DNA from 3 places in the Mesobacillus thioparans genome. Region 2 is predicted to be linked to each of the others. Evidence: predicted binding sites of a transcription regulator. Region 2 holds the regulator's gene; each other region holds the start of a gene.
What was found. The regulator Rex, encoded in region 2, represses fermentation and respiration genes when NADH is low (regulators of the CRP and FNR family bind a similar motif). The targets are predictions, from matches to a motif close to TTGTGAAATATTTCACAA.
Positions count from the first base shown of each region.

Region 1: a site for Rex is predicted at 1,956-1,973, ahead of hcp (hydroxylamine reductase). Genes of this name have one in related genera too.
Region 3: a site for Rex is predicted at 2,075-2,092, ahead of qoxA (cytochrome aa3 quinol oxidase subunit II). Genes of this name have one in related genera too.

Region 1 covers NZ_CBCSFH010000016.1:14,171-17,454, forward strand. The annotation lists gene ACNAZ4_RS20190 (Crp/Fnr family transcriptional regulator) at 1-537, shown strand, start outside; gene hcp (hydroxylamine reductase) at 592-1,893, opposite strand; gene ACNAZ4_RS20200 (Hsp20/alpha crystallin family protein) at 2,118-2,588, shown strand; gene ACNAZ4_RS20205 (YppG family protein) at 2,631-3,176, opposite strand.
Region 2 covers NZ_CBCSFH010000024.1:5,010-8,293, forward strand. The annotation lists gene ACNAZ4_RS23140 (ABC-F family ATP-binding cassette domain-containing protein) at 1-580, opposite strand, end outside; gene moaC (cyclic pyranopterin monophosphate synthase MoaC) at 761-1,255, shown strand; gene ACNAZ4_RS23150 (redox-sensing transcriptional repressor Rex) at 1,282-1,938, shown strand; gene ACNAZ4_RS23155 (YdiK family protein) at 1,964-2,164, opposite strand; gene ACNAZ4_RS23160 (CPBP family intramembrane glutamic endopeptidase) at 2,168-2,899, opposite strand; gene ACNAZ4_RS23165 (GNAT family N-acetyltransferase) at 3,148-3,284, shown strand, end outside.
Region 3 covers NZ_CBCSFH010000002.1:149,012-152,295, reverse strand. The annotation lists gene qoxB (cytochrome aa3 quinol oxidase subunit I) at 1-967, opposite strand, end outside; gene qoxA (cytochrome aa3 quinol oxidase subunit II) at 957-1,961, opposite strand; gene ACNAZ4_RS05220 (hypothetical protein) at 2,253-2,417, opposite strand; gene ACNAZ4_RS05215 (oxidoreductase) at 2,552-3,284, shown strand, end outside.

The DNA of each region.
Region 1 (3,284 bases), on a different contig from region 2:
TACTTCATCAATGAAGGCAAGGTGAAAGTCTATAAAAGTGATGCCAACGGCCGGGAACAAATCGTCGCCATCCTTAAGAAAGGTGAAATGTTCCCTCATGTAGGCTTTTTCAGGAAGGGCGGTTATCCAGGGTATTCCGAGGTATTGGAGGAAGCAAGCCTTGTCGTTGTCCCAATTTCACAATTCGAAAAGGTACTGGTCGATAACCCTCATTTAAGCATCAAGGTATTCAAGGTGCTTGGCGAGAAAATCGTTGACCTCCAGGAAAGACTTGAAGCCCAAATCCTTAATAACACCTATGAACAAATCATCAAGCTTTTGATAAGAATGGGTGAGCTTCACGGAGACAAGCAGGAAAATGGCACTGTTTTGTTAAAGACGGATTTCACGAACAAGGACCTGGCCAATATGATTGGCACTACCAGGGAAACGGTCAGCAGGACGCTGACCAAAATGAAAAAAGACAATCTTATTTCCACTGATGCAGCCGGAAATTTGATCTTGGATCCTGATGTATTGCTGGACGAGCTAGTCTAATAAGTTCACCTGCATGAAAACGCCCGAGGCAGTTAGCCCCGGGCGTTAAATCTGTCATTCTGTCTTGCTTAGACCCATCATTGTTTCCAAGTCTTCCTGGGCAGATGTGATCAGCTTCAGGTTGAAGGTTTCCTGCAGAACCTCCATTACGCCATTGGAAATGAATTCAGGCGGCTTTGGCCCGATGCGGATGTCCTGGATTCCAAGGCTGAAAAGTCCAAGCAGGATTGCGACCGCTTTTTGCTCGAACCACGAAAGGACAATACTCACCGGCAATTCGTTTACATCACATTCAAAAGCATCAGCAAGTGCCTTGGCAATTTTAACCGTAGATACGGAGTTATTGCACTGTCCCAGATCCAGATATCGAGGGATGTTCGTTCCAGGCACTACCCCATAATCGACATCATTGAAACGGAACTTGCCGCAAGAAGTTGTCAGGATGACTGCTTCTGGAGGAAGGGATGTTGCAAGCTCGCGGTAGTATTCTCCGCCTTTTCCAGGTGCATCACAACCGGCAATGACGAAGAAACGCTTGATTTTTCCTGATTTGCTTGCTTCTATGACTTCAGGAGCCAGACCAATCACTGTTTCGTGATGGAAGCCAGTCACCAATGTTTCTTCCGATTCCATGTTAGCCTCTGGAAGCTCCAATGCTCTTTCGATCAGCATGGAGAAATCATCATTTTCAATTTTTCTTACATTTTCAAGACCGGCAACTTCGTATGTAAACATACGGTCTGCATAGGAACCCTTGATTGGCATCACGCAGTTAGTCGTTGCCAGGATTGCGCCAGGGAATTTTTCAAACAGGCGGCGCTGGTCGAACCATGCCTTCCCGATATTACCCTTAAGATGCGGATATTTTTTCAATGCTGGATATCCGTGAGCAGGGAGCATCTCAGAGTGCGTGTAAATATTGATACCTTTGCCTTCTGTTTGCTTCAACAATTCCTCAAGCGCGAACAGGTTATGCCCCGTAACAACAATCGCTTTGCCTTCTATCTTGTTCTGGCTTACCTTTACAGGCTGAGGGATGCCAAGACGGCTAGTGTGCGCCTCATCAAGCATTTCCATCACGCGAACAGCTGATTGGCCAACCTTCATCGCCATATCAATATGTTCCTGGACATTGAAGTTTGAATTAGTCAACGTCATATATAATGCTTCGTGTGTAGTTGCATCTACGAACGGATCCGTGAATCCAAGCTGATTCGCATGGGTTCTATAGGCTGCAATGCCTTTCAGTGCAAAAATGATTGTATCCTGGAGACTTGCGATTGTTTCATCTTTTCCGCATACACCAACAACTTTACATCCTCCTGTTGGCGTTTGTTCACATTGGTAACAAAACATATGTGTATTCCCCTTTTCTGCTTTATTTACTGTTTCAGCATACAGAGGTTGAAAAAATGGTTATGTGACCTAAATCACACTAAAGGCATTTTTCACAAAGTGTTCAAAAAAGTACGGCGAACTGTTGAAAGTGCAAATATTTGAAAGATACCCTCATCTTGAACAGGGACATTCCATACTACATAGACTATTATAAGTATTTTTGCAGAGGAGGATATGAGAAGATGGCAACCAACCATCCTGATCGCCCAAAAAAACATGAAACTCTCGAACAGTGGTTCAAATCAATGAACCAGCTGATGCAGGAGAAGCCTGTCAAAGGTTTCCTGCAAAGCATTGATGATTTTTTCAGGCAACCCTTTCCCCAGTCTTCCTTCAGTGTCCGTGTAAATGAAAATGTTAATGAATATGTGGTGACAGCAGAATTGCCTGGGATCAAGAAGGAAGATATCTCGATTGATGTCATCAATAATTCGCTAACGATCCTTGTAAACAAAACCGAAATGGTTTCCGAAATAAACGATATCGAAAAAACGGAAATGCATATGGCCTCTTCCAGGCAATACAGCCGGACAGTTCCCTTTGCCCACCCTATTAATGATAAAAAGGTGCGAGCATCCTATCGAAATGGATTGCTTGAAATCAAAATCGCTAAAAAGCAGGGCAAAAAGATTGATATTTTCATTGATGAATAGAAAATAACGCAAACAAGCAGGCTTAATCGCCTGCTTGTTTTTTTAGACTTTAAACATTCCGCCGAGTCCCTTGACCAGCGAAGATACCTGTGTCACCGCATTCATCATCTGTCCTGCCGTATCAACCATCTTATTAATATCAAGGTTGCCATCCTGGCTTTTGAACGAATTCATGATCGACTGCACGCCTGATGGCTGCTTTGGCATGAAGGCATTTTGGGGATATGGGTTGTAATTCTGATAATCAGCCTGCGGGTTATAGTATCCATAAATAGGGTCATCCTCAGGTTCTAGCGGATTTTGAAAGAGCATTTTCGTGTAATTATTTTTGCTGTCAGCAACTGGGTAAGCCTGATTCCACTGTGGATTCCCCTGCATATATGGATTCACAGGGTATCCCTGCGGAGAATATTGGTTTTGCCAGTTCCCCGGCATGGCATTCCAATATGGCGCATTATATTGTTGAGGGATCGGTTGCTGCCGGTTCAAATGTTGATAATTCCCATAATATAAGTAAGGGTCCTGAGTGTATTGATCCACCCACCATTGTGGCTGATAGGCATTCGTCTTATTCCTGCGGCCAAACATGGCGAACATCCTCCTCCGGTAAATTCATTACGATAGTATATGATCAAACCGCCCAATGGGTGAAAGGCATGGAAATGGCTTCCGGTTTTGTCTAAGAATGAAAGATGT
Region 2 (3,284 bases):
TCGGTTCGTCGAGAATCAGAATATCAGGACGTGTCAATAACAGCTTGGCGAGGGCAAGCCTTGTTTTCTGTCCTCCGCTTAAAGTGGAGATTTTTGTGGAATAATCAAAAGACTGGAAGTTCAAGCCGTGAAGGACCGAACGGATGTCAGCTTCGTACTGGTAACCGCCTTTTTCCTTGAACTGGACCTGCAAAACGTCATAATCCTTCAAAACTCTTTCATATTCCGACTCATTCGACAGGATGCCGGGATCGGACATTTTTTCCTCAAGCCGGCGCAGTTCTTTTTCCATGCTGTGCAGATGGTCAAAGACCGCCAGCATTTCATCCCAGATGCTTTTCTCGGATTCCAGCCCTGTATTCTGGGCAAGGTATCCGATTGTCGTTCCTTTCGGGCGGATAATCTCGCCGCCATCATGGGATTCAAAACCGGCAATGATTTTCAGCAGGGTTGATTTTCCCGCACCGTTCCGGCCGACCAATGCAACACGGTCATTGGTCTGTATTTCAAACTTGATATTCGATAAAATAAGATCAGCAGCAAAATATTTTGATAGCTGATTGACTTGTAATAGAATCATTATTTTTCACCTCTAATGCCTTAGGGATAGTGTAACCCAATCCTATGGGCTCGGCAATATGTGCGGCCTGCTATAGGGAGCAAGCTATGAAAAATTTCCCCTCTATATGTGAAGATAGAAACAAAGTTCACACACAAGTTTGTGAAAATAGTGTATTATTTGGTTGAAAGGAGCTTGAATATGGCAGAATTTACGCATTTTAATGAAGAGGGAAGAGCGAAGATGGTCGATGTCAGTGAAAAACCTGAGACGGTCCGTACGGCAGTCGCCCATTCAAGCATTACCGTTAATCAAGATATATATGTAAGGATTACTGAAAATAAAATAAAAAAAGGCGATGTACTGGCAGTCGCGCAGGTTGCTGGCATCATGGCGGCCAAGAAGACATCCGAGATCATCCCGATGTGCCACCCGATTCCATTAACAGGCATTGACCTTTCGTTTGATTGGGAGCAAAATGGTAATGACTATATATTAAATATCGCAGCAGCTGTTAAAACAAAAGGAAATACAGGGGTAGAAATGGAAGCGTTAACAGCAGCGTCAGCATGCGCGCTGACTGTCTATGATATGTGCAAGGCCGTCGACAAAGGCATGGTGATCGGCAAGACCTATCTCGTGGAAAAGACTGGCGGGAAAAACGGCGATTTTAAGAGAGATGAGAAGCTAAAATAGAAATACGAACGGGTGGAGGATGGAGAATGACGAATGATGCTATGAAGATTCCGCAGGCAACCGCAAAACGTTTGCCGCTGTATTACCGATTTTTATTGAACTTGCATTCTTCAGGCAAGCAAAGGGTATCATCCGCGGAGCTGAGTGAAGCGGTAAAAGTGGATTCTGCTACGATTAGAAGGGACTTTTCCTATTTCGGGGCTTTGGGTAAAAAGGGTTACGGCTATAATGTGAATTACCTGCTGACTTTTTTCCGAAAGACGCTCGACCAGGATGAACTCACAAAGGTTGCGCTGATTGGTGTCGGTAATTTGGGAACGGCGTTTTTGAATTATAATTTTTCCAAAAATAATAATACGAAAATTGAAATTGCCTTCGATGTCGACCAGGATAAGGTAGGGACGCAGATTGGCGATGTGCCTGTCTATCACATGGATGACCTTGATAAGGTTGTTGTCGAGGAAGGCATCCAGGTGGCGATCCTGACGGTGCCATCAGCGGTGGCACAGCCGATCACGGACAGACTAGTACAGGCGAATGTGAAGGGCATCCTGAACTTCACGCCAGCGAGGCTGAATGTGCCGCCTTCTATCAGGATCCATCATATTGATCTGGCAGTGGAATTGCAATCATTGATTTATTTCTTGAAGCATTATCCGACTGACAGTGACTCAGAAGAATAAAAAATGGCTCCTTCATTTGAAGGAGCTATTTTTTCTGCATTTGTTTAAGTTTGAAATGAAACAGGATCATCCTGATGCCGGAGCCGAAGTCGAAGGTGGCGAGCAGGACGAGCAAATAACTGAAAAATCCCCAGCCTGAGTCGTTGACATTCTGGATGGCGAAATAGGTGAATAAGATGCCTAACAAGATGTAGACAATGCCTGAGAACATAGGCGATTGCTTCATGACTTAAAATCCCCCAATAAAGCTTTGAATTTTCTCTGCTTCTCTTATCATTCTCTCTATGTCTTCTCTGAATACGGATTGAAGCAGGACAACCATTGTATTCATTGTAACATGGGCGATGATCGGCACGATGATCCGCTTTGTTTTTACATACAGGAAGGCAAAGGTAAAGCCCATCGCCGAGTAGAGGATCACATGCTCTGGCTCCATATGGGCCAGTGCAAAGATGACGGAACTGATCAAGGCTGCAAAGAAGAAATTCATTTTCTTTTGCAGGCTGCCGAAGATGATCTTCCGGAAGACGATTTCCTCCAGGATCGGACCGATGATCGAGCTGACGAGGATGACGACCGGGAACCTTTCGATCAGCTTGATGATTTCCTGTGTATTCTCCGAGCCCATTTCAATTCCAAGCATGCTTTCGATGCTGCCAGCAATCGACTGGGCGAACAGGGCCAGAAAGACCCCGGCGAAAGCCCAGGCCGCCGAGCTTGCCGGCGAAGATGCTTCGCGCAAATCTGCATGTATGTTTCGTTCTTTCCTTAAAATCATCAGGATGATCAGGAGAGTCAGTGAAAAACTGATCACGAGCCAGTATGGAATCGCGAGGGTTTGCATTTCATCAAGGCTTTTTCCCATCGCGGCACCGATGAAAGCAATGATTGGAACCCCCACAAGGCTTGAAAGCTGCATGACAATATAGGCAATAAGGACGTACCAGTATTCTTTTTTCAATCGAAAAAACTCCTTAATAATGCAGTAATGTATGTTCTGAAATTTTACGTAATAATATGCTGGCCTGTAAAATAAAATACGGGGACAGCTTTGCTTATCTAGGCACTCTCTATATTCTACTAGTAAATGATTTGAAAGTTCAAATTGTAGGGTCAGGATGAAAATGTGGTTGTCCGGGTTTAGTATTTCCTGAATACCAGATACTTGTTAAGGTGAAATTTTCTCTTTAAAAATGATCGGAGGTTCAAATGGTTTATTTGGAAACGTCACGACTGCTTTTGCGCGATTGGTCTGCCGCAGATTTAGAGCACTTTTGCAAAATGAATGCAGACCCGGATGTGATGAAGTATTTCCCTCGTGTCTTATCTTCCTCAGAAACGGAGAG
Region 3 (3,284 bases), on a different contig from region 2:
TCAATACTGAAATCATTACAATCGAAATGACCATTGATTTATAACCGTAAAGCGTTTTGCGTGCGAAAGTCGAGATGATATCTGACAGCATCCCGAATGCTGGCAGAACGACAATGTATACTTCCGGATGTCCCCATAACCAGAACAGGTTCGCCCATAGCATATCCATACCGCCGCCGGAAATCGTGAAGAAGTGTGTCCCGAATGTGCGGTCGAATGTCATCAAAGCAAGCGCCACTGTAAATATAGGGAAGCTGGCAACGATAATGATCGATGTAATGAAGGATGTCCATGTGAACATCGGCATCTTCATCAATGTCATGCCTTTAGTTCTCATTTTTAACACTGTGACAACAAAATTAATACCCGTCATCAAAGTACCGGCACCGGCTATTTGCAGGGCCACAGCATAGAAGTTATTCCCTATGCCAGGACTGAATTCTTTCCCGGCAAGAGGGAAGTAGGAAGTCCAGCCTGCATCAGGCGACCCGCCTATAATAAAAGAAATATTGAAAAGCGCCGCGCCGCTCACAGTCAGCCAGAAGCTAAGTGCGTTCAGCTGTGGAAAAGCAACATCACGGGCGCCAATCTGCAATGGAACCGCAAAGTTCATGAGTCCAATCAGCAGTGGCATCGCCACAAACAGGATCATGATGACACCGTGAGTGGTAAAGACTTCATTGTAATGCTGCGCATTCAGGAACTCATTTTCAGGAACTGCCGTCTGGCCTTTCATCATCAGACCATCGATCCCGCCACGGAAGAACATCACGACACCAAGGAGGATATACATGATCCCGATTTTCTTATGGTCAACAGTCGTCAGCCATTCAGTCCAAAGATAGTTCCATTTCTTAAAGTAAGTGATTCCGGCTATTGCACCAACTATTGTCAGAGCGATACCAATCTGTGAAGCAAAAATCAATGGATCACCGGTTACGAAAAATTCATCCCATTTAATGCCCACTGTGCTCACCTCCGTGAGATTCCTCAGTTTCTGATTCCTTGTGATTCATAGAATCAGAGTTGTTTCCGTCTTTATTTTTATAATTGTCCTTGTCCTCAAATATCTTTCCAGGCCATCCATGTCCTCTGTCATACATTTCAGGGTTGGTGTAATTCTTAGAGTGAGGATCAGAATGATCTACCCATTCAAGATGTGTATTTGAGAAAGTCTTGCGGCCGAAGTGCGAAGGCTCAAGCATTTTCTCATATTCTTCAAGCGTCATTTTTGGCGCGGTTTCTTTTACATCCTTGATCCATTGATCGAAATCTTCTTGTGTCTGGGAGAGGACTTCGAATTCCATCCCTGCATAACCCTGCCCATTAAAGTTGGTATTCCGTCCAACATAGGAACCAGGATTGTCAGCGACCAGATAAAGCTGTGTCTCGGCATGGGCCATCGAGTACTTTTGTCCGCCGAGTGCAGGAATCCAGAAGCTCTGCATCGTTCCGGCTGAAGTCAGCTTGAAGTCGATCGGACGGTCTTCAGGGATATTCACATAGTTGACAGTCTCTATCCCTTGTTCTGGATAACTGAAAATCCATTTCCAGTCAGCCGAAGTTACTTTAATGACTAGCGGTTCTTTATCTTCGTAGCCTTTAGGAATTTCATCTATTGCGTATATTGTTTTGACAGTTGGAATGGTCAAAGCAACGATTATCAAAATTGGAATCACTGTCCAAATTATCTCCAATACTGTGCTGCCGTGTTCTTCTGGAGGTTCATAATCCTTATTGTCTTTTCGTTCGCGGTATTTCCAGACGATGAACGCGAAAAGTCCGAATACAACCACTGTTACAAGCAGCATCAAAGCTATTGAAAAGTTGATAAGCTCAAGAATTTGCCTTGCGATTGGTCCCGCTGGATTGAAAACCACCATATTGTTTTCACAGCCGCTAAGCAACAGCATAGCCATGATCGAGGTGAGGGAGACCAAAAAAAGTTTTGATTTCTTCATCACTGCAGCTCCTTTCAAAATTAAACCTTGTTCATTTTATCACAAACTTATGTTCATTTGTTCACAATGTTGTCAAAAGTACTCCCAAATTGAACGGTAAGTTGTGGCAAAGGATGTGATAAATGTCACACCTGTTTATTTGTAATCATTCTAACATGGAAAATGTGACGGTTTTTGTGACAAATGTGAACAAATTATGAAAACAAAAAATGTCATATTAGTGAATTTCGAACAGGATATATTGACGAAAAAAACAGGGCCAAATTACAGGCCCTGGGTGTGCTCACTGATTTAGGAGACTTTATAGGTTTCTATATATGTTTCCAATGCTGGATGGAATTCTTTTTCATAATGGCCAGCTGGACAGGCTTTGACAATGATCTTTTTGCTTCCAGGCTGAGTTTTTACATCAAGTGTTGCATTACAGCGGGGGCATTTTTCTTCAAATAGTTTCATAATCGCATACCTTCTATAATTCCTATGTATCTAGTATGGATTCAACTGGACTAAAATTCAATGGCTAATAGGCACAATTATGGTACCATTAATCGGACTGGAATCTGGTCTTAAAAGGAAATAGAGGTGTAAGAATGTTGTCAGAAAATTTAACAGGAAAAACAGCCATCATAACAGGCGCAAACAGCGGAATCGGCTTTGAGGCAGCAAAGGATTTATCTGCAAAGGGGGCAATTGTCGTCCTTGCAGTGAGGAACGAAGAAAAGGGGAAAGCAGCAGTCGAAAGAATCATGCAGAATAATCCAGAGGGTAAAATAGAACTGATGAAGCTTGACCTGGCAGACTTACATAGTGTCCGGCAATTCGCTAGGTCCTTCCTGGAAGAATACGATTCTCTGGATCTTTTAATCAATAATGCCGGGGTGATGATTCCGCCTTATGGAAAGACAAAGGACGGATTCGAGCTTCAGTTTGGCAGCAATCACCTTGGCCATTTTGCCTTGACTGGATTATTATTGCCGCTTTTAAAAACAACCCCCGCATCCCGCGTGGTGACTTTAAGCAGTATCGCTCATAGAGGCGCTTCCATCGATTTTGATAATCTAGATGGCACAAAAGGGTATAAAGCAATGAAGTTCTATGGACAGAGCAAGCTGGCCAATCTCCTATTTGCAAAGGAACTGGATGGCCGGTTTAAGCAGCATGGAATAGAGACAATCAGTGTTGCCTGCCATCCGGGTATATCCAATACAAATCTATTCCATCGTGGTAAGGGAGAAACTCCTGCATTCATGAAAGGGCTGGTCAAATTTTTTTCCCAGCCTGCAGAAAAGGGAGCTCTGCCAACCATTTATGCTGCTACTGAAG